2 regions of the Bacillus sp. JZ109 genome follow, and region 1 is predicted to be linked to the other one. Evidence: a T-box and tRNA genes for the amino acid it is inferred to sense, from the RefSeq annotation. Region 1 holds a T-box; the other holds one or more tRNA genes.
What was found. A T-box is a leader RNA that pairs with one kind of tRNA and senses whether it is charged. The one in region 1 lies ahead of tyrS (tyrosine--tRNA ligase), so its partner is inferred to be a tRNA-Tyr.

Region 1 (8,804 bases):
AGCCAAAAAGAGTCGGTCACATCACACTCGTCCAAAAATTCATCAAGCTGTTTCCATACAGCATGTCAGAGCATATTCGCGGCCTCGTTTCCCTGTGCCTGAATGCCATTGAAGAAAACGGAATGGAGCTCGACTTCAATACTTCCGGCTTAAGAAAAACTTACGCTGGCGGTATTTATATCGAGGATTGGATGCTGAATGAAGCGAAGCAAAAGAAGATCCCGCTTGTGTTTGGGTCTGATGCCCATCAAGCGGGAGATGTCGGATATGCGTATGAGACGTTTTTGGAACGGTGCTAATTGGTGAGCGCCACGTCTCCTGTCCGGAAGACGCTTCTGATCCAAATCTTGATTTCTTCAAAATACATTTTATAAAAATACGGCTCGTGCGGCTGCATGTAGAGTACTTCTGAAATATATTGAGGCTGGAGATAGGGCATCATCAAGAGAGATTTTAATTGGAGAATAAAATGAGGCAGCGGCAGCGTTAAATATTCACGCTGTTTTTCTCCTTCCTCAATGATCAGCTGGAAGATATACTTTTCCTTCATTAGATATGTCGACATAATTTCCCTGATTAATGTGGAGTCAATTGTGACTTCCCGGTAGACAAAACGAGTTAATTGACGATGATTATGCTGATAGGATAAAATATCGAAAACCAATTGAAGAAGCTGTTCCTGCGTGCTTTGAGAAGAGATATTGCTTGCCGCTGTTTCAAGCGTTTTGCTGTAGCCTTCGTAAAACTCTGAAACTAAGTGTTCCATCAAGCCTCCTTTGCCTTTAAAATAGTAGGAGATGTGCGCAACATTTACATCAGCTGACTTTGCGATTTCACGGACAGACGTGCCAGAAAATCCTTTTTGGTTAAAAAGCATGACAGCAGATTCAATAATTTTGTCTTTGGTGCTTACTTTCATACGGCTCACTCCTTCCTCTTGATACTATTCAAGCAGAAAGCCGCTGTTCCTGTAAGAACTTATCGACAAATGCCGGCAGAAAAGCCGGAACTTTGTTTTATATTATAGAAAAAGTGAGGGTTTTCCATGTTCCATGTCGAAAAACAATCTGGAGATAAAGAAAAAGGCTATCAGCTTCTGCTAAAACAGCTCGAAGCCATGACCGAAGACGAAACAGATCAAATAGCTAACTATGCAAATGCCTCAGCACTGCTGTATCATTCGCTGCCTGAAGTCAACTGGGCGGGTTTCTATTTTGCTAAAGAAGAGGATGGACAGCTTGTGTTAGGTCCGTTCCAAGGCCTGCCGGCATGTGTTCGGATTCCTTTCGGCAGAGGGGTTTGCGGCACAGCGTACGCAAACGGAAAAGTGGAACGTGTTGAGGATGTAAACGCGTTTCCGGGACATATCGCCTGCGATGCAGCGTCTCAATCAGAAATTGTGCTTCCGATTCGAGTAGACGAAAAAATTGTCGGCGTCTTAGACATCGACAGCCCAGTGAAAAACCGTTTCGACGAAATTGATGAAAAATACTTAACTCAATTTGCCGAAACGCTAGAAAAAGCGTTAGCGCAGTAATATAAAAGCCCAAAACTGATATCGTTTTGGGCTTTTTTTATTTTATTGAGTCATGAACCATCAAGCGGTTTTTCCCGCCCCGTTTCGCGCTGTAGAGCGCTTCGTCTGCCTCATGCACAAGCTCTTTCAGCGATTTTCTTGTTTCTGTCGTCCAGCAGGAGATACCGCAGGAAATGGTTACCTCGGGTTTCGTATTTTTTCTGACCGCGTAAACCAGTCGCTCGGTAATCCGTTTCCCCACTGCAACCGGCACATTTGGCAAATAAATCGCCAGCTCCTCTCCTCCCCAGCGGGCACCGACATCATGCTTTCGGATGTTGCTTTTAATCACTGAAGCGACTTGAATTAAAATCTCGTCCCCAGTCTGATGGCCGTACGTATCATTTACATTTTTAAAATTATCAATATCAACAAGAATAAAAACACCCTTTTGGTGGATTTTCATGCTGTATTGAATTTTTTCATCTAAATACACTCGTGAATACAGTTCAGTCAGCTGATCTGTTTTCACAAGGTGCTCAAGACGGTCGCGAAGCATTGAATTGGTTACAGCCAGTGTCGCGTGATGAATCAGCGCCTGAAACAGCTTGTACATTTCAAATGTAAAAGCGTACAGCTCCTGTTTCAATAAAACCGCGAAGCCCAGAAGCCGGTCGTTTTGAATCATCGGAGCAGCCATCAGCGAGCCGTACCCCGCCTTCCCAAAAACAGACTGGCCATTCCCGATGAAAACCCCTTTTTCACCTTCATACAGCTTTTCTTTCAGCTCATTATAAAAATCTGACGGTTTCGCTTCTTTAAAAAATGCTGTGCTGCCTGGAAGCAATGTTAGGTTTTCAAAATGGTCTATATGAAAAAATCCCACTTCTTCTGCCTGAAACGATTCTGCCATTCTCACAGCCAGATCATTCATTGTATCAGTCAGTGTCAGCCGCTGATTCAGGCGGCGTGATGTTTCATTAATCAATTCCAAATTTGCGATGCTTGCTTTGGATTGTTCGTAGAGCTGGGCATTTTCAAACGCTTTTCCCGCCGCGTTTGCTAACAGCGACATTTCATCAAGGCAGGCATCAGTAAGAAAGCTGTCACCCGTTCCCTCAGCCTTCAACACCCCGTATGTGCCCTGCTGTCCTTTGATCGGAATATAGGCGACAGATTCATTTTTCCGCAAAATGTCTCCGGACAAATACACTTTGAGCGCAAAGGAATCGGATTTTTCCCCTTCCATATACAGCTCTTTTGCAGGTATCCCTAAACATTGGTCTTGATCGTGCGATATAAATAAAGAAAACTCAAAAAGAGAAAATGTGCTGGTCAAGCTTTCTAAAAGCTGCTTCAGCACATCTGTCTGATCAAGCAGTGAATGGAACAGCTCTGTCATTTTGTATATCTTTTTTTGGTAGATCGTTTTGTTATAGAGTCTTTCCTGTTTCATCGACTGGTTTAAAAATGAAGCAACCACGTCCGGAAGCCCTTCAGGAATCTCTTCATCCTGCCTGCACGCAAGATGAAAACGCCTGCCGGAGCCGTCCTCAATCAGATAACATGAAGCGTTTATTTTTGAAGCGGAAAAACGCGCTTCACCATCTGCCAATTTTGTCACAAAGCCTGATGGTGACGGTGTAAGCGAAACACAAAGGGTTGAAAAATAGGTTTGAATAGCCGAAGTCAGCCATATGAAAGAGTCGGTGAATGTGACTTTTTCAGATTTGGTTAATAAAAAATCGAGCATATGATAATGAAAGGCGGATAATTGATCTTTAGTTTGTTCTACCATATTTTTATCACCTAAAAGTTTACCACTAATTTTTGTTTATTATATCATAAACGGTGAAGCAATAATGGAGGAATGGTTGACTTCAAAACAAATAAATTATATAATGACCTTTGTGTGAAATATTGCAGCCTTTTTGTTCAGCTTCTATGTTTTCATTTTGTTCCTTATCAATAAGGTGTATCGTGTAACTCTCTGCTGCTGGAGCGAGGATACATGAAAACAAAATGTGCATGGTCGAATAGAGCAGACGGTTTTTATTTTCCACAAAAATAAAACCAAAGGAGGAGTCACATTATGGCTCGCTATACAGGTCCATCTTGGAAACTGTCCCGCCGTCTAGGAATCTCTCTTAGCGGTACAGGAAAAGAATTAGAAAAACGCCCTTACGCTCCAGGTCCACACGGTCCAGGACAACGTAAAAAATTATCAGAATACGGTTTGCAATTGCAAGAAAAGCAAAAGCTTCGTCACATGTACGGTGTAAACGAACGTCAATTCCGCACTTTGTTTGACAAAGCTGGCAAACTAGCTGGTAAACACGGTGAAAACTTCATGATTCTTTTAGATTCTCGTCTTGATAACGTTGTGTACAAGCTAGGTTTAGCACGTACTCGCCGTCAAGCTCGCCAATTGGTTAACCACGGTCACATTCTTGTAGACGGAAGCCGCGTTGACATCCCGTCTTACCTTGTGAAACCTGGTCAAACAATCGGTGTTCGCGAAAAATCAAGAAACCTTTCTATCATCAAAGAATCTGTTGAAGTGAACAACTTCGTTCCTGAATACCTTACTTTCGACGCTGAAAAGCTTGAAGGTACTTTCACTCGTCTTCCTGAGCGTTCTGAACTTGCTCCGGAAATTAACGAAGCGCTTATCGTTGAGTTCTACTCTCGTTAATCGTTTTAAAAACCCCTGCCGCTATGCGGTCGGGGTTTTTTTATCGTCTGTTTCGTCATTCGCCTCTTGCTGGCCAACACTATCTTGCGCCTGCTGATCCCAGTAATCCTGCTGCAGCCGTTCTTTTGCAATCGTACACATGAGATTCACACTTTAGCGCTCCTTTCATTTAAAAGGTGGTGATTGGTCGTGTTTGCCCTATCTAATATACTCTTTTCCTTTCATTCCTATGCGGTAAACAAAAAGATCCTTTGCCTTCAATGGCAAAGGATCTTTTTCTTATTTATACGTCACAAGGAAGTATTTTTTCTTCCCGCGGCGCAGAACAGTAAATTGATTTTCGATACGGTCTTCTGCTGATAGGGTATAATTTATTTCCGTCTGGCGTTCGCCGTTAATGTAAACAGCTCCATTTTGGATGTCTTCACGCGCTTGGCGTTTAGAAGGAGATAATTTAGATTGCACCAACACATCTACAAGTGAAAGCTCTTGGGTGCTGTCAACTTCCATAGAAGGAACATCTTTAAAGCCTACCTTTACATCTTGAGCGGAAAGCTCTTTAATATTGCCGCTGAACAGCGCTTGGGAGATGTTGATGGCTTGCTCCAGCGCCTCGCGTCCGTGAACAAGCGATGTCACTTCTTCTGCCAGGCGTTTTTGCGCTTCACGTTTTTCTGGCGCCGTTTCTGTTTTTTCAGCGTACGCTTCAATTTCCTCTTTTGAAAGGAACGTAAAGTATTTCAAGTATTTGACAACGTCACGGTCGTCTGTGTTGATCCAGAATTGATAGAATTCATATGGCGATGTTTTTTCTTTATCAAGCCAGATCGCACCGCCTTCCGTTTTTCCGAACTTCGTGCCGTCTGCTTTTGTGACAAGCGGAATCGTAAGACCGAACGCTTTTGCTCCTTCTTCTTCCGATTTTCTGATCAGTTCAAGACCGGCTGTGATGTTGCCCCACTGATCGCTTCCGCCGATTTGCAGTTTACAGTTTTTGTCTCTGTAAAGATTTAAGAAATCATAAGATTGAAGAATCATGTAGCTGAATTCCGTGTACGAGATGCCGGATTCAATTCTTGAGCTGACCGTATCTTTTGCCAGCATGTAATTGATGCCGAAATTTTTACCAACGTCACGAAGGAAATCGATCACATTCATTTTGCCGATCCAGTCAAAGTTGTTCGCGATGACAGCTGGGTTTTCTGCTGCTTCAAAATCTAGAAATCTGGACAGCTGGTTTTTGATTTTTTGGGACCATTCGGATACGATGTCAGCAGTGTTTAATGTACGCTCTGCTTTTTTTCCGCTTGGATCACCGATGAGGCCCGTCGCGCCCCCCACAAGCGCAATCGGATGATGCCCTGCAAGCTGAAAACGGCGAAGTGTTAAAATAGGCAGCAGGTGTCCGATATGCAAGCTGTCTGCTGTCGGGTCAAAGCCTGAGTACAAGCGGATTTTTTCTTCATTCAGCTGTTTATTTAACCCTTCTTCATCTGTCATTTGCTGAATCAATCCGCGGAAGGATAAGTCTTCAAGTAAGTTAGTCATAAGATAAAGCTCCTTTTTTGATTAAAATAAAAAACGCCCCTTCGTTTACACGAAGGGACGATTGATTATCGCGGTACCACCCTACTAATAAGAGAATGCAAACATTCGTCTTATCACTTTGCCTGATAACGGATCAGGTCCGTTCTTTCACTACTGAAAGCCTGGCCGGCTTTGTTTGCAAAAGCGGTTCATGAGTGTATTCGATATATCCGTCTGTGCTGATTTTCACCGGCCATCAGCTCTCTGGAACGTAAGGATATTCTACTTGTCTCAATCTTTACCTTTTCATATGAAGCTATATCATTTTTAACATAAATAAAATCCTGTGTCAACGCCGCCTTTTAATCCTCCATTGTTGACAGATCTCCAGCCGGCAGATTAAGCTCCCATGCCTTCAGCACGCGCCTCATGATCTTTCCGCTTCGGGTTTTCGGAAGCTTCTCTTTAAATTCGATCTCACGCGGAGCCGCATGGGCTGCAAGACCCTGCTTTACAAATAGGCGGATCTCTTCTTTCAGTTTATCAGACGGCTCAAATCCTTCCCTGAGTGCAATAAAAGCTTTAATGATTTCTCCACGCACCGGGTCAGGCTTTCCGATTACGCCTGCTTCTGCAATAGCCGGATGTTCGACAAGCTTGCTTTCCACTTCAAATGGGCCGACGCGCTCACCGGAGGTCATGATGACGTCATCAACTCTGCCTTGGAACCAAAAGTATCCCTCTTCATCCATGTAAGCAGAATCCCCAGACACATACCAGCCGCCCGGCATGAAATACGATTCATACTTTTCAGGGTTATTCCAAATGGTATGCATCATGGAAGGCCAGCCCTTTTTGATGGCGAGATTGCCCATTCGGTATGGCGGTAGCTCGTTGCCTTGATTGTCAACGATCGCTGCCTCTACTCCTGGAATCGGCTTACCCATTGAACCCGGTTTAATATCCATGCAAGGATAGTTGCAGATGAGCTGACTGCCCGTTTCTGTCATCCACCATGTATCATGAATTCGTTTGTTAAAAACTTTATGTCCCCATCTGATGACTTCCGGATTTAGCGGCTCACCGACACTGAGCACATGCCGGAGTGAAGTTAGATCATATTTCGCAGCCATTTCATCTCCCGCACCCATCAGCATCCGAAAAGCGGTCGGCGCGCTGTACCAGACATTGACGCCAAGCTGTTCAATCGTACCATACCAGCTTTCCGGGCTGAAACGTCCACCGACGATGACATTTGTCGCTCCGTTCAGCCACGGTGCAAAAATGCCGTATACCGTACCTGTCACCCAGCCTGGATCAGCCGTGCACCAATAAATGTCTTCTTCCTTTAAATCAAGGACCCACTTTCCTGTTTGATATTGCTGAATCATCGCTTCATGGACATGCAGCACGCCCTTTGGCGTACCAGTGGAACCTGATGTATAGTGAAGCAGAAAGCCGTCTTTTTTATCCATCCATTCGATATCCAGTCTTGTGCTTTCCTGTTTCGCTGCTTCATCATAATTGATGATATTCGTGCCGCTCTCAGCCTCTCCCCCGACTACGAAGACATGCTGCAAGTGAGGCAGTTTGTCTACCGGTATTCTCTCCAGCAGCTCAGGTGTTGTGACAACAACCTTTGCCTCACTGTTTTCAAGCCGATCTTTCACCGCTCCCTCCATAAATGCTTCGAACAGCGGCCCGGCGATGGCGCCAATTTTGATTGCGCCAAGCATAATAAAATAAAGCTCGGGTGATCTCGGCATAAAAATAAAAACGCGGTCCCCTTTTTCCACATTTCCATACCGTCTCAGCACATTCCCGGCTCTGTTTGATTCTTCCTTCATTTCTTTAAATGTGTATTTTTCATCCCGTTTTGCGTCTTTATAATAAAGCGCTACTTTGTTTTTTCGAAACGATTCGGCATGGCGGTCAATCGCTTCATACGCCGCATTCAGTTTCCCTGTCTCATGCCAAGAGAAATGTTTCTCTGCCTCGGCCCAATCAAAATGCCGGTACGTTTCTTCATAGTTTTTTAAGTTATGATCCCCCTCTATTGCTGGTAACGCTTTCAAATTCATGCCCAAACATCCCCCTTTGCTGAAGTTGTCACAATTATTATAGTATATATTCATATTCTTCTCAATTTTTAAAATATAAACCATGTTGAAAACGCTTTATAATTTGGTATTCTTAAAGAAGGCATGTATTTTTGATAAGAATTGATGGGACGGTGAATTAGTGGAACATCATAAAACATACCATTCAGCAAACATCAAAACAGCAACTGGCTCTTTACTGATAGAAGGGCCTGTCTCTCCAGAGGATTTGGCAGGTTATGAGTTTCATAAAGATTTAACCGCATTTCGCCCGCCTCGCGAGCAGCATGAAGCGCTAGTCGACATTGCAGGCCTTCCCGAAGGGCGCATTATTATTGCCAGAGACGGCCGAACCATTGTCGGCTATGTCACGTATTTATATCCTGACCCGCTCGAAAGATGGTCTGAAGGAAATATGGAGGATTTGATTGAGCTCGGAGCCATCGAAGTAGCGCCGGACTATCGGGGATGCGCTGTCGGAAAGACGCTCCTGACCGTCAGCATGATGGATGAACAAATGGAAAACTACATTGTGATGACGACAGAATATTACTGGCATTGGGATTTAAAAGGGATGAAAAAAGATGTGTGGGAATACAGAAAGATCATGGAAAAGATGATGAATGCAGGCGGATTGGTCTGGTTTGCAACGGATGAGCCGGAGATCAGCTCCCACCCTGCAAACTGTCTGATGGCCCGCATTGGAAAAAACGTCAGCCAAGAATCAATTGAGCAATTTGACAGGCTCCGTTTTTATCATCGTTATATGTATTAACTGACACTGGCAAAGGGGAAAAAATAATGATTGTTGAGCAAATCATGAAAAGAGATGTCATTACATTAACGAAGACGGATACGCTTGAACAAGCAATATGCAAACTGAAGGAATTCCATATCAGGCATCTGCCTGTTGTAGATGAAGAACGACACGTGATCGGCATGATTACAGACAGAGACATGAAACAGG
Region 2 (8,804 bases), 1.5 Mb from region 1:
AGCTTATCCTCAGGTTCGTCCATCAGGCGCTCAATTTCAGCCTCCTGTTCATCAGAAAGCTTAAATCCATCTCCCCCAAAGAATTTGATGCCGTTATCCTGCACTGGGTTATGAGAAGCGGAAATCATGACGCCCGCCTCTGCATCCATCGCTTTTGTCAAATAAGATACACCTGGTGTAGAAATGACACCCAGGCGCATGACTTCTGCGCCAATGGATAAAAGTCCGGCGACAAGGGCTCCCTCCAGCATATGGCCGGAGATGCGTGTATCGCGGCCTATCAGCACTTTTGGACGTTGTTTGTCTTTTGTCAGCACATAACCGCCGAAACGTCCGACTTTAAAGGCCAGCTCAGGTGTAAGCTCACTATTGGCGACACCTCTTACACCGTCTGTTCCAAAATACTTGCCCATTTTATAATCGCTCCTTTTTTATTCCGATGAGGATTGTGAATTTGCAGTGGATTCATCCTCATCCTGATCTTGGTTTTGATCTTTATTTTCGTCTTGGTTTTGATCGTTGTTGTTTTTATCAGTGTTCTTTGTATCTTCTTGCTGATTGTTCTTTTGATCATTTGTTTGTTTATCTGTGTCATCCTGGTTCCCTGATGTATTGCTGCTGTTATCATTCGTTGATGTATTGCTTTTCTTAGACGTCAGCTTGATTTTGGCGGTTTTCCGCCCCAAGGACCAAGTTACATTCTGTGGCCCGTTCACTTCAAGCTTCACGCTATGCTCCCCGTCCTCTAAATCTGAAACATTCACATACAATTCAATATCTGATTTTTTCAGTTTATTTATATTCGTGGGAGAGCCTTTAGCCGTTACATCTATCGCTTGTGATTCAGGATCAAGAAATTCAATGTTTTGTGAGCTGCTCAGCCCTACAGTCTTGATAGGGACATTCTCGAACTTCTGATCCGCTTCACTATCGACTTCTATATGCAAAGTCACCTTTGACGGTGAGATTTTTTTGACACCGTCAGGAAGCGGAATATCTGCCTCGATATCGGAATCCTTGTTAATTTTACTTAAATCTAAGCTGACGCCGTCAATAAATTCAAGAGAATCCAACACATCCTGTGAGCCGTAAACCGTTACCTCACTGGGGCTGGATTCAATATTCGCTATGCTGACACCGTCAGGAAGGCTTCCTGTCCGTTCAATTTTAAAGGGCACTTTTTTACTCGGGCTTGTCACCGGAACGGTAATCTTGATGACCGAGGGCTCCACGTCGACAGGAAGCGCGTTTCCGTCTTTATCATAGACAGTCACTTTCGCTTCCTTTTCAATCGTTTCATCTGCGTTTTCCAAATTCACTGAAGCTTTTACAAGAGAAATATTATCGATGACATTTTTCGATCCGGTAATCTGCACATTTTTCGGACTGACAATCGGCTGCTCCGGAGAATAGCCTTTTTTCATCTTGCTTTTGTTGTAGTACTCCACTTCTACGGGAAAACTTTTGGTCGTCCGTTCCTGAATGGTCACTGTCGTAACAGACGGATTAATTGAGATTGTCAGCCCATCCGACACGTTTTTGGCCTTAAGCTCAACCTTATGTGTGCCGGTTTTCAAATGTTCCATATCAGCATATATTTCAAAGTTCTTGGTCTGCCGAGCCTTTTTCACGGCGCTTGTCGAGCCTTTTATCGTGACATTAACCGTTTGCGGAACACCCGTCACGACGTAATTTTCATCATCATAATACGCTTTAACCGGAATATCAGTCAGAGTTGCTTCATCAGTTGTTGATGTCGGAAAGAAAGATTCACCCGGTTTTTTCGGAGTCGGTGCTTGGTTGCTGTTAACCGCCACATAAAGCAAGAGCGCGAAAAGTAGAGCAATGATTTTCACAGCCCAGCGGTTGTTTAAGAATTTATCCATTTTTCTTGCCCCTCCAATACCAGCGGTTAGAAGAAGTGTCTCTGGTGTTTTTCTTAAACTCGGCTTCAAGCATTTCTTTCAGCGCTTCTTCTGTAAGCTCTCTGTGAAGGTCGCCGTTCTTTGCCACACTGACGCCGCCGGTCTCTTCAGACACAATAATCGTCAAACTGTCTGTTACTTCACTGATACCGACTGCCGCTCTGTGCCGCGTGCCCAGTTCCTTTGAAATAAACGGGCTCTCAGAAAGCGGCAGATAACAGGCGGCTGCGGCAATTTCATTATTTTTCATAATCACCGCACCGTCATGAAGCGGGGTGTTTGGAATAAAAATATTGATCAGCAGCTCAGAGCTGACTTTGGCATTTAGTGGTATGCCGGTCTCAATATAATCCCCCATTCCAGTATCCCGCTCAATGGTCAGCAGGGCGCCTATACGGCGTTTCGCCATATAATTGATCGCTTTTGTAATGGCCTCAATCGTTTTCTGCTGCGCTTCTTCAACAGGCGTGCCGCTCCTCGAAAAAAAGCGGCCGCGGCCTAGCTGTTCAAGCGCTCTTCTCAGCTCAGGCTGAAAAATAATAATAATTGCTAAAAATCCCCATGTTATCGCTTGGTCCATCAGCCATTGAAGTGTGCTGAGGCCCAAATATTGGCTGGCCATACGAACAAGCACGATGACTACAATTCCTTTTAACAGCTGAACCGCTTTCGTGCCGCGTATCACCATAATCAATTTATATATCACATACCAAACAAGGAGAATATCAACGGCATTGCCGAGGTACTGCAAAAAAGGGATATCCTCAAAAGCCATTTCCTCGTCCTCCAAGATTTCAGTCATTTCGTATTTTGTGTTTTACGGGTTACGCATATGTACTTTACATAGCGAGCCCATTATACCACATTTCGATTTAGCAAGTGAAATGTGCCAGCCCTCTCAGCCCGCAAAAAAAGAGCAAAGCGGCTAACGCGCTTTACTCTTCTCCGTTCGGACTGAATGCATCGAGTACACTTTTCCCCGCAGACTTCATCTTGTACCATGTCCAATCGAATAATTGATTGATTTCTTCAATCTGACCGGTGACTTGTCCAGCAGAGGCCATATATTTTTCTCCGTTTACGACGGTTACATCCCCGTCTATTTTGCCTTTAATAATCAGCTTGCCGTTTTTGACAGTGACATCACCTTTGACCGTCTCACCTTCTGGCACGGTCACAGTATGGTTATGAACCACAAGATTCGGCTGCTTGGACACGCTGAAATTGTGGTCATTATGCCAGCTGTTAAAAAAACCCCCGCCCATCAAAATGATGAATACCGCAGCAGCTGCGATAACGGGATGGGATCTGAACCATCTTTTTACAGAAGCTCTTTTCTTCTCCTTAGGCAATTTTGCCATGACATTAGCGGTAAAATCCGCGGGGGCTTCGACATGCGATGTGCTCCGTACGAGCGCTATGGATTTCTCCATCTCGTAAAAATGCTTTCTGCATTTCTCGCATGTCTCCAGATGTTCATTTAATACGTGTTCATCTTTTGGAAGGATATCTCCATCAAGATGCATATGCATAAGCTGCACAATTTGTTCAGGACAGCTCATTTCATCACCCCACTTAAAGATCCCTTAATTGTTTTCTAAGAGCCTCTCTGCCTCTGTGAATCCGCGTTTTCACAGTCCCCACAGGAATGTTTAGAATCTCCCCGATTTCAATTAATGAGAGTTCGTCAATATACTTTAATACGATGACTGTTCTGTATTTGTCAGGAAGCTTTAAAATTTTCTGCTGTATCGTGTTTGAGAGCTCCAGCGACACAACTGCATCTTCAGGCAAAACACCATCTGCGGCGATTTGAGAATACATGGTCAAGCCTTCCGTACCAGCCACCTCTGCATCGAGGTAATAATCCGGCTTCTTTTTGCGAATGCGGTCAATGGTCAAATTGGTCGCGATTCGATAAAGCCAAGTTGAAAATTTCCGGTTAATATCAAAACTGTCGATATTAACGTACGCTCTGATGAAAGCTTCCTGTGCAATATCCTCCGCCTCATGCACATTGCCAAGCATACGGTAGCAAAGCTGATAAATTTTATCTTTGTAAATATCTACGATGTCCGCAAATGCATCCTGGTCGCCTTTTTTGACTTGTTTAATTCTTTTTTTAATCATCATTTCCATATTTATCTAACCTCTGCCTTCACCGGTCTGTATGTATACGAGCTTCGTTTCAAAAGGTTTCAATTTTTTTATAAAATAAGTTTATCAAATTTTTGGCAGGGTGTAGATGGTAATTCGTGAATAAACTACCTTAACATATTTTTAAAATTATTATACAGACTGAACAGTTAGAAGTTGGAATGATTTTTCCGAAAAGAAAAAAGACACCTTTTGATCAAAGGTGTCTGTGACTGGGCTAGCTGGATTCGAACCAACGCATGACGGAGTCAAAGTCCGTTGCCTTACCGCTTGGCTATAGCCCAATAATGGTGGAGGGGGGCAGATTCGAACTGCCGAACCCTGAGGGAGCGGATTTACAGTCCGCCGCGTTTAGCCACTTCGCTACCCCTCCACATAAAATTTTGAAAAAACAGTGCCGGCAAGAGGACTTGAACCCCCAACCTACTGATTACAAGTCAGTTGCTCTACCAATTGAGCTACACCGGCAAGATGGTGGAGGATGACGGGCTCGAACCGCCGACCCTCTGCTTGTAAGGCAGATGCTCTCCCAGCTGAGCTAATCCTCCAAATGGTGACCCGTACGGGATTCGAACCCGTGTTACCGCCGTGAAAGGGCGGTGTCTTAACCGCTTGACCAACGGGCCGTTGTGTTCTCGTCGAGCTGACAAAAGTTATTATATACAGGTCACCCCCTGTTTGTAAAGAGAAAAATTAAATTTTTTATTTTCAAACTTTTTAACTCCTTTTTTAACTGAAAAAGCCTCCCAACTAAAGCCATTTATTTTATGATAGAGACAAGCAAAGTAAGAGAGGAGAACCTAATATGATTCTAGTCAGTTCTTGCCTTGGAGGCATTGAATGCAGATATAACGGCTCTCACGCAGCGTCGGAGAAAATCAGAAAACTCGTCGATGAAAAGAAAGCAGTCATGGCTTGCCCTGAACTTCTCGGCGGCTTCTCTACCCCACGCGAACCCGCAGAAATCATAGGAGGCACCGGCGAGGATGTCCTCAATGGAACAGCGAAAATCGTGACAGCTTCAGGAGAAGACGTCACAGAACTATATATGGAAGGCGCCTCGAAAACATTGGCTTACGCAAAAGAAATCAACGCTTCTGCCGTCATATTAAAAGAAAACAGTCCATCTTGCGGAAGCGGTTTTATCTATAACGGCACATTCTCTGGCAAAAAAATCACCGGCAGCGGAGTAACCGCCGCACTGTTAAAACAAGCGGGCTACCGCGTCATTTCGGAAAACGAGCTTGACGACATATTGTAAGGAGGCCACCACATGACTCAAGACATTTCTTTATCCTTCTATAAGCCTGAACACTTGCCCGAGCTTCAATCATTCACGCTCACCAACGATGACAAACGCTTTACCTCCCTCCCGAAAGAGGTGCTGTCTCAAGCTCTGGGCATACAGGACCGATACCCGGTTGTCATCTTAAAAGACGACCTTCCAGTCGGTTTTTTCATTTTACATGCATCAAAAGAAACGCTTGCTTCCTATTCTAACAATCCATTTGCTTTACTGCTCAGCTCCCTGTCTTTAAACGCTGTGCATCACGGAAAAGGCTATGCGAAAAAAGCCATGCTTTTGCTTCCCGCTTTTGTGAGCGGATATTTTCCATGGTGCGACGAAATCATCTTGGCCGTCAATCATCTGAACATACGCGCAAAACACCTTTATATGAAAAGCGGGTTCCTTGATAAAGGACGGCGAAGAATCGGGCCGCTTGGAGAACAGTTGATCCTTCATCATTTCTTATAGTCTTAAGTGAAATAAAATTTCAAAAATTTAAAAACATAGTTGAAATATCATAACAGAGATGAATATACTGAATATTGAGATATATCATTTTAAAACAGGGGGCATCCTCATGTCAGAACCATTAAACCTTCACCGTCTCACAACGGAATCACGCAATAGCCAAACAGTTGAAATCCACAAAGCAAACACTCTTGGCATCCTCAAAATGATCAACAACGAAGATATGAAAGTCGCTGCAGCCGTTCAGGAGGTTCTCCCCGACATCAAAACAGCTGTAGACTGCGCATATGAATCGTTTCAAAATGGAGGCCGGCTCATATATACAGGCGCCGGCACAAGCGGCAGACTCGGCGTCATGGATGCTGTTGAATGTCCTCCCACCTACAGCGTAAGCCCAGATCAGGTCATCGGAATCATGGCTGGAGGCCCCGAAGCCTTTTTACAGGCAGCAGAGGGCATTGAAGACAGTGAAGAAGCAGGAGCTGAAGATTTAAGAAACATACAGCTCACTTCAAATGACACCGTCATTGCCATCGCAGCAAGCGGCCGCACACCCTACGCCGCAGGCGCCCTAAGATACGCCCGCAAAGTCGGAGCACACACCATCGCCCTTACTTGCAATGAAAACTCCGCCATCAGCAAGGATGCGGATCACAGCATTGAGGTTGTCGTCGGACCTGAGGCCATTACAGGATCAACACGTATGAAAGCCGCAACCGCTCATAAAATGATTCTAAACATGATATCTACCGCTGTAATGGTCAAAATCGGCAAGGTTTACGAAAACTTGATGGTAGACGTCAACGTCAGCAACAAAAAACTAAAAGAACGCGCCATCAGCATCATCCAAAGCCTTACAAACGCTTCATACGACACAGCAAGATACACTCTGGAACAAGCCGATCATCACGTCAAAACAGCAATCGTCATGCTCAAAACAAGCACAGATCAGAAACAAGCAAAGACATTACTCGATGAAGCAAACGGTTTCATTGACAAAGCAATCGAACATTACCATCCATGATAAGGAGAGAACTAGAATGGCCACAGGCGGTTTAGCGATCATCCAATCAATGAAGCATAAGCTCCCTCCATCCGAGCGCAAACTTGCAGATTATATCCTAGCCCATCCCCACAAAGCAATCGAAAGCACGGTCAACGAAATCAGCGCCTTAGCCAATTCAAGTGACGCTGCCGTCATCAGGCTCTGCAAATCACTCGGTTTGAAAGGATTTCAAGATTTAAAAATGAGAGTAGCAGGCGATCTGGCAAAGCCTACTTTTCAGGGCTACCGGGATATTGTTCCCCACGAGCCGCTGCCCTCCATTTCCGAAAAAACGGCCGGCAATGCCATTCAAGCCATTCAGGATACTTCAGACCTGATGGACTACAAAGAGCTTGAACGAGCGGTTTCTCTGCTTCTCAAAGCTCATACCGTGCATTTTATCGGCCTCGGGGCTTCCGGCATTGTCGCCAAGGACGCCCAGCAAAAGTGGCTTCGCATTCATAAACAAGCAACCGCGTTTACAGACACTCATCTTGTGGCATCTTTAATCGCAAATGCAGATAAAGACGACATCGTATTCGCCATTTCGTTTTCAGGAGAGACACAAGAAATCGTTGAACTGTTCGCCATGGCTAAGGAAAAAGGCATTACAACGATCAGCATCACAAAATTCAGTCAGACATCCGTCTCCGCACTGGCTGATGTCCCTTTGTATACAGCCCATTCCAATGAAGCCTTGATTCGAAGTGCGGCCACTTCCTCCCGCCTCGCCCAGCTTTTTATAATTGATGTTTTGTTTTTAGGCATGGCGGCTGAGCAGTATGAAACGACAACCGGTTATATCGATAAAACGAGAGCAGCCATCCAATCTATGAGAAAAAAATAAGGCATCTTGAAGGGGAGGGGTTTTAATGAGCAAAGAAAATAACTACCATCATCTCGCACAGAAAATCCTTGAGCTATGCGGAGGAAAATCCAATATTTCTTCATATACACATTGCATGACACGCCTGCGCATTACGCCTTACGATGAAAGCAAAGCAGATGCTCAGGGTTTAAGAAAGCTTGACGGCGTATTGGGGGTCGTTGAAGCTGAAACCTTACAAATTATCCTCGGCACAGGAGTCGTCAATCATGTTACAGCTGCTTTCTCAAAGCTCGTGTCAGCAGAAGAAGGTGCCGATGTCAAAGAAGTAGCGGCCAAAAAGAAAGCCGATATCAATCGAAAAAACGCCACTCCTTTTAAACTTTTCTTACGTAAAATTGCCAGCATTTTTATCCCTCTTATTCCCGCTCTAGTCGCTTCCGGTTTAATTACTGGGATTACCAAAGCAATTATTCAAGCAGGCTGGCTCTCTGCAGACTCACAAATTGCGATTATCCTGACAGTCATCGGATCAGGGCTGTTCACTTATCTCGGCATTCTCGTCGGTATTAACGCTTCGAAAGAATTTGGCGGGACACCCGCACTTGGGGCTTTGGCCGGGATCTTGATTATCAATCCGGAGATCGCAAAAATCAGTTTATTTGGAGAAGGGCTTCTCCCGGGCAGGGGAGGTCTGATCGGCGTCCTTTTCGCAGCCATATTCATTGCTTATACCGAACAATTTATTCGCCGTTTTATTCCTCAATCTCTTGATATCATTGTCACACCCACCGTTTCACTGTTAATCACCGGAATCGTAACGTATGTCGTATTTATGCCTTTAGGCGGATTCATTTCTGATGCCATTACATCCGGCCTTCTGTCCATCCTGGACATCGGCGGCATCGCTGCGGGCTTTATTCTGGGCGCAACCTTCCTTCCTCTCGTCGTAACCGGACTGCATCAAGGCTTGACGCCTGTGCACATGGAACTGATCAATTCAATTGGCAATGATCCTCTGCTCCCTATTTTGGCTATGGGAGGTGCAGGACAGGTAGGCGCGGCCTTTGCCGTCTTCGTGAAGACGAAAAAAAC

Region 2: it has a tRNA-Tyr gene. The T-box ahead of tyrS (tyrosine--tRNA ligase) is inferred to sense a tRNA for this amino acid. The anticodon was not compared.

What each region holds. Positions count from the first base shown of each region.
Region 1 is NZ_CP096388.1:1,200,810-1,209,613, reverse strand. It holds gene hisJ (histidinol-phosphatase HisJ) at 1-299, shown strand, start outside; gene refZ (transcriptional regulator RefZ) at 296-919, opposite strand; gene M1D94_RS06175 (GAF domain-containing protein) at 1,046-1,537, shown strand; gene M1D94_RS06170 (diguanylate cyclase domain-containing protein) at 1,575-3,314, opposite strand; gene rpsD (30S ribosomal protein S4) at 3,609-4,211, shown strand; gene sr7p (small protein SR7P) at 4,233-4,361, opposite strand; gene tyrS (tyrosine--tRNA ligase) at 4,491-5,759, opposite strand; T-box leader at 5,810-6,046, opposite strand; gene acsA (acetate--CoA ligase) at 6,101-7,819, opposite strand; gene acuA (acetoin utilization protein acetyltransferase AcuA) at 7,980-8,612, shown strand; gene M1D94_RS06140 (acetoin utilization AcuB family protein) at 8,639-8,804, shown strand, end outside.
Region 2 is NZ_CP096388.1:3,852,170-3,860,973, forward strand. It holds gene glmM (phosphoglucosamine mutase) at 1-413, opposite strand, end outside; gene cdaR (CdaA regulatory protein CdaR) at 432-1,886, opposite strand; gene cdaA (diadenylate cyclase CdaA) at 1,879-2,700, opposite strand; gene rsiW (anti-sigma-W factor RsiW) at 2,861-3,487, opposite strand; gene sigW (RNA polymerase sigma factor SigW) at 3,501-4,064, opposite strand; tRNA gene M1D94_RS20175 (tRNA-Gln) at 4,295-4,366, opposite strand; tRNA gene M1D94_RS20180 (tRNA-Tyr) at 4,371-4,455, opposite strand; tRNA gene M1D94_RS20185 (tRNA-Thr) at 4,478-4,550, opposite strand; tRNA gene M1D94_RS20190 (tRNA-Val) at 4,555-4,630, opposite strand; tRNA gene M1D94_RS20195 (tRNA-Glu) at 4,634-4,708, opposite strand; gene M1D94_RS20200 (DUF523 domain-containing protein) at 4,888-5,343, shown strand; gene M1D94_RS20205 (GNAT family N-acetyltransferase) at 5,356-5,838, shown strand; gene murQ (N-acetylmuramic acid 6-phosphate etherase) at 5,948-6,862, shown strand; gene M1D94_RS20215 (MurR/RpiR family transcriptional regulator) at 6,879-7,730, shown strand; gene M1D94_RS20220 (PTS transporter subunit EIIC) at 7,756-8,804, shown strand, end outside.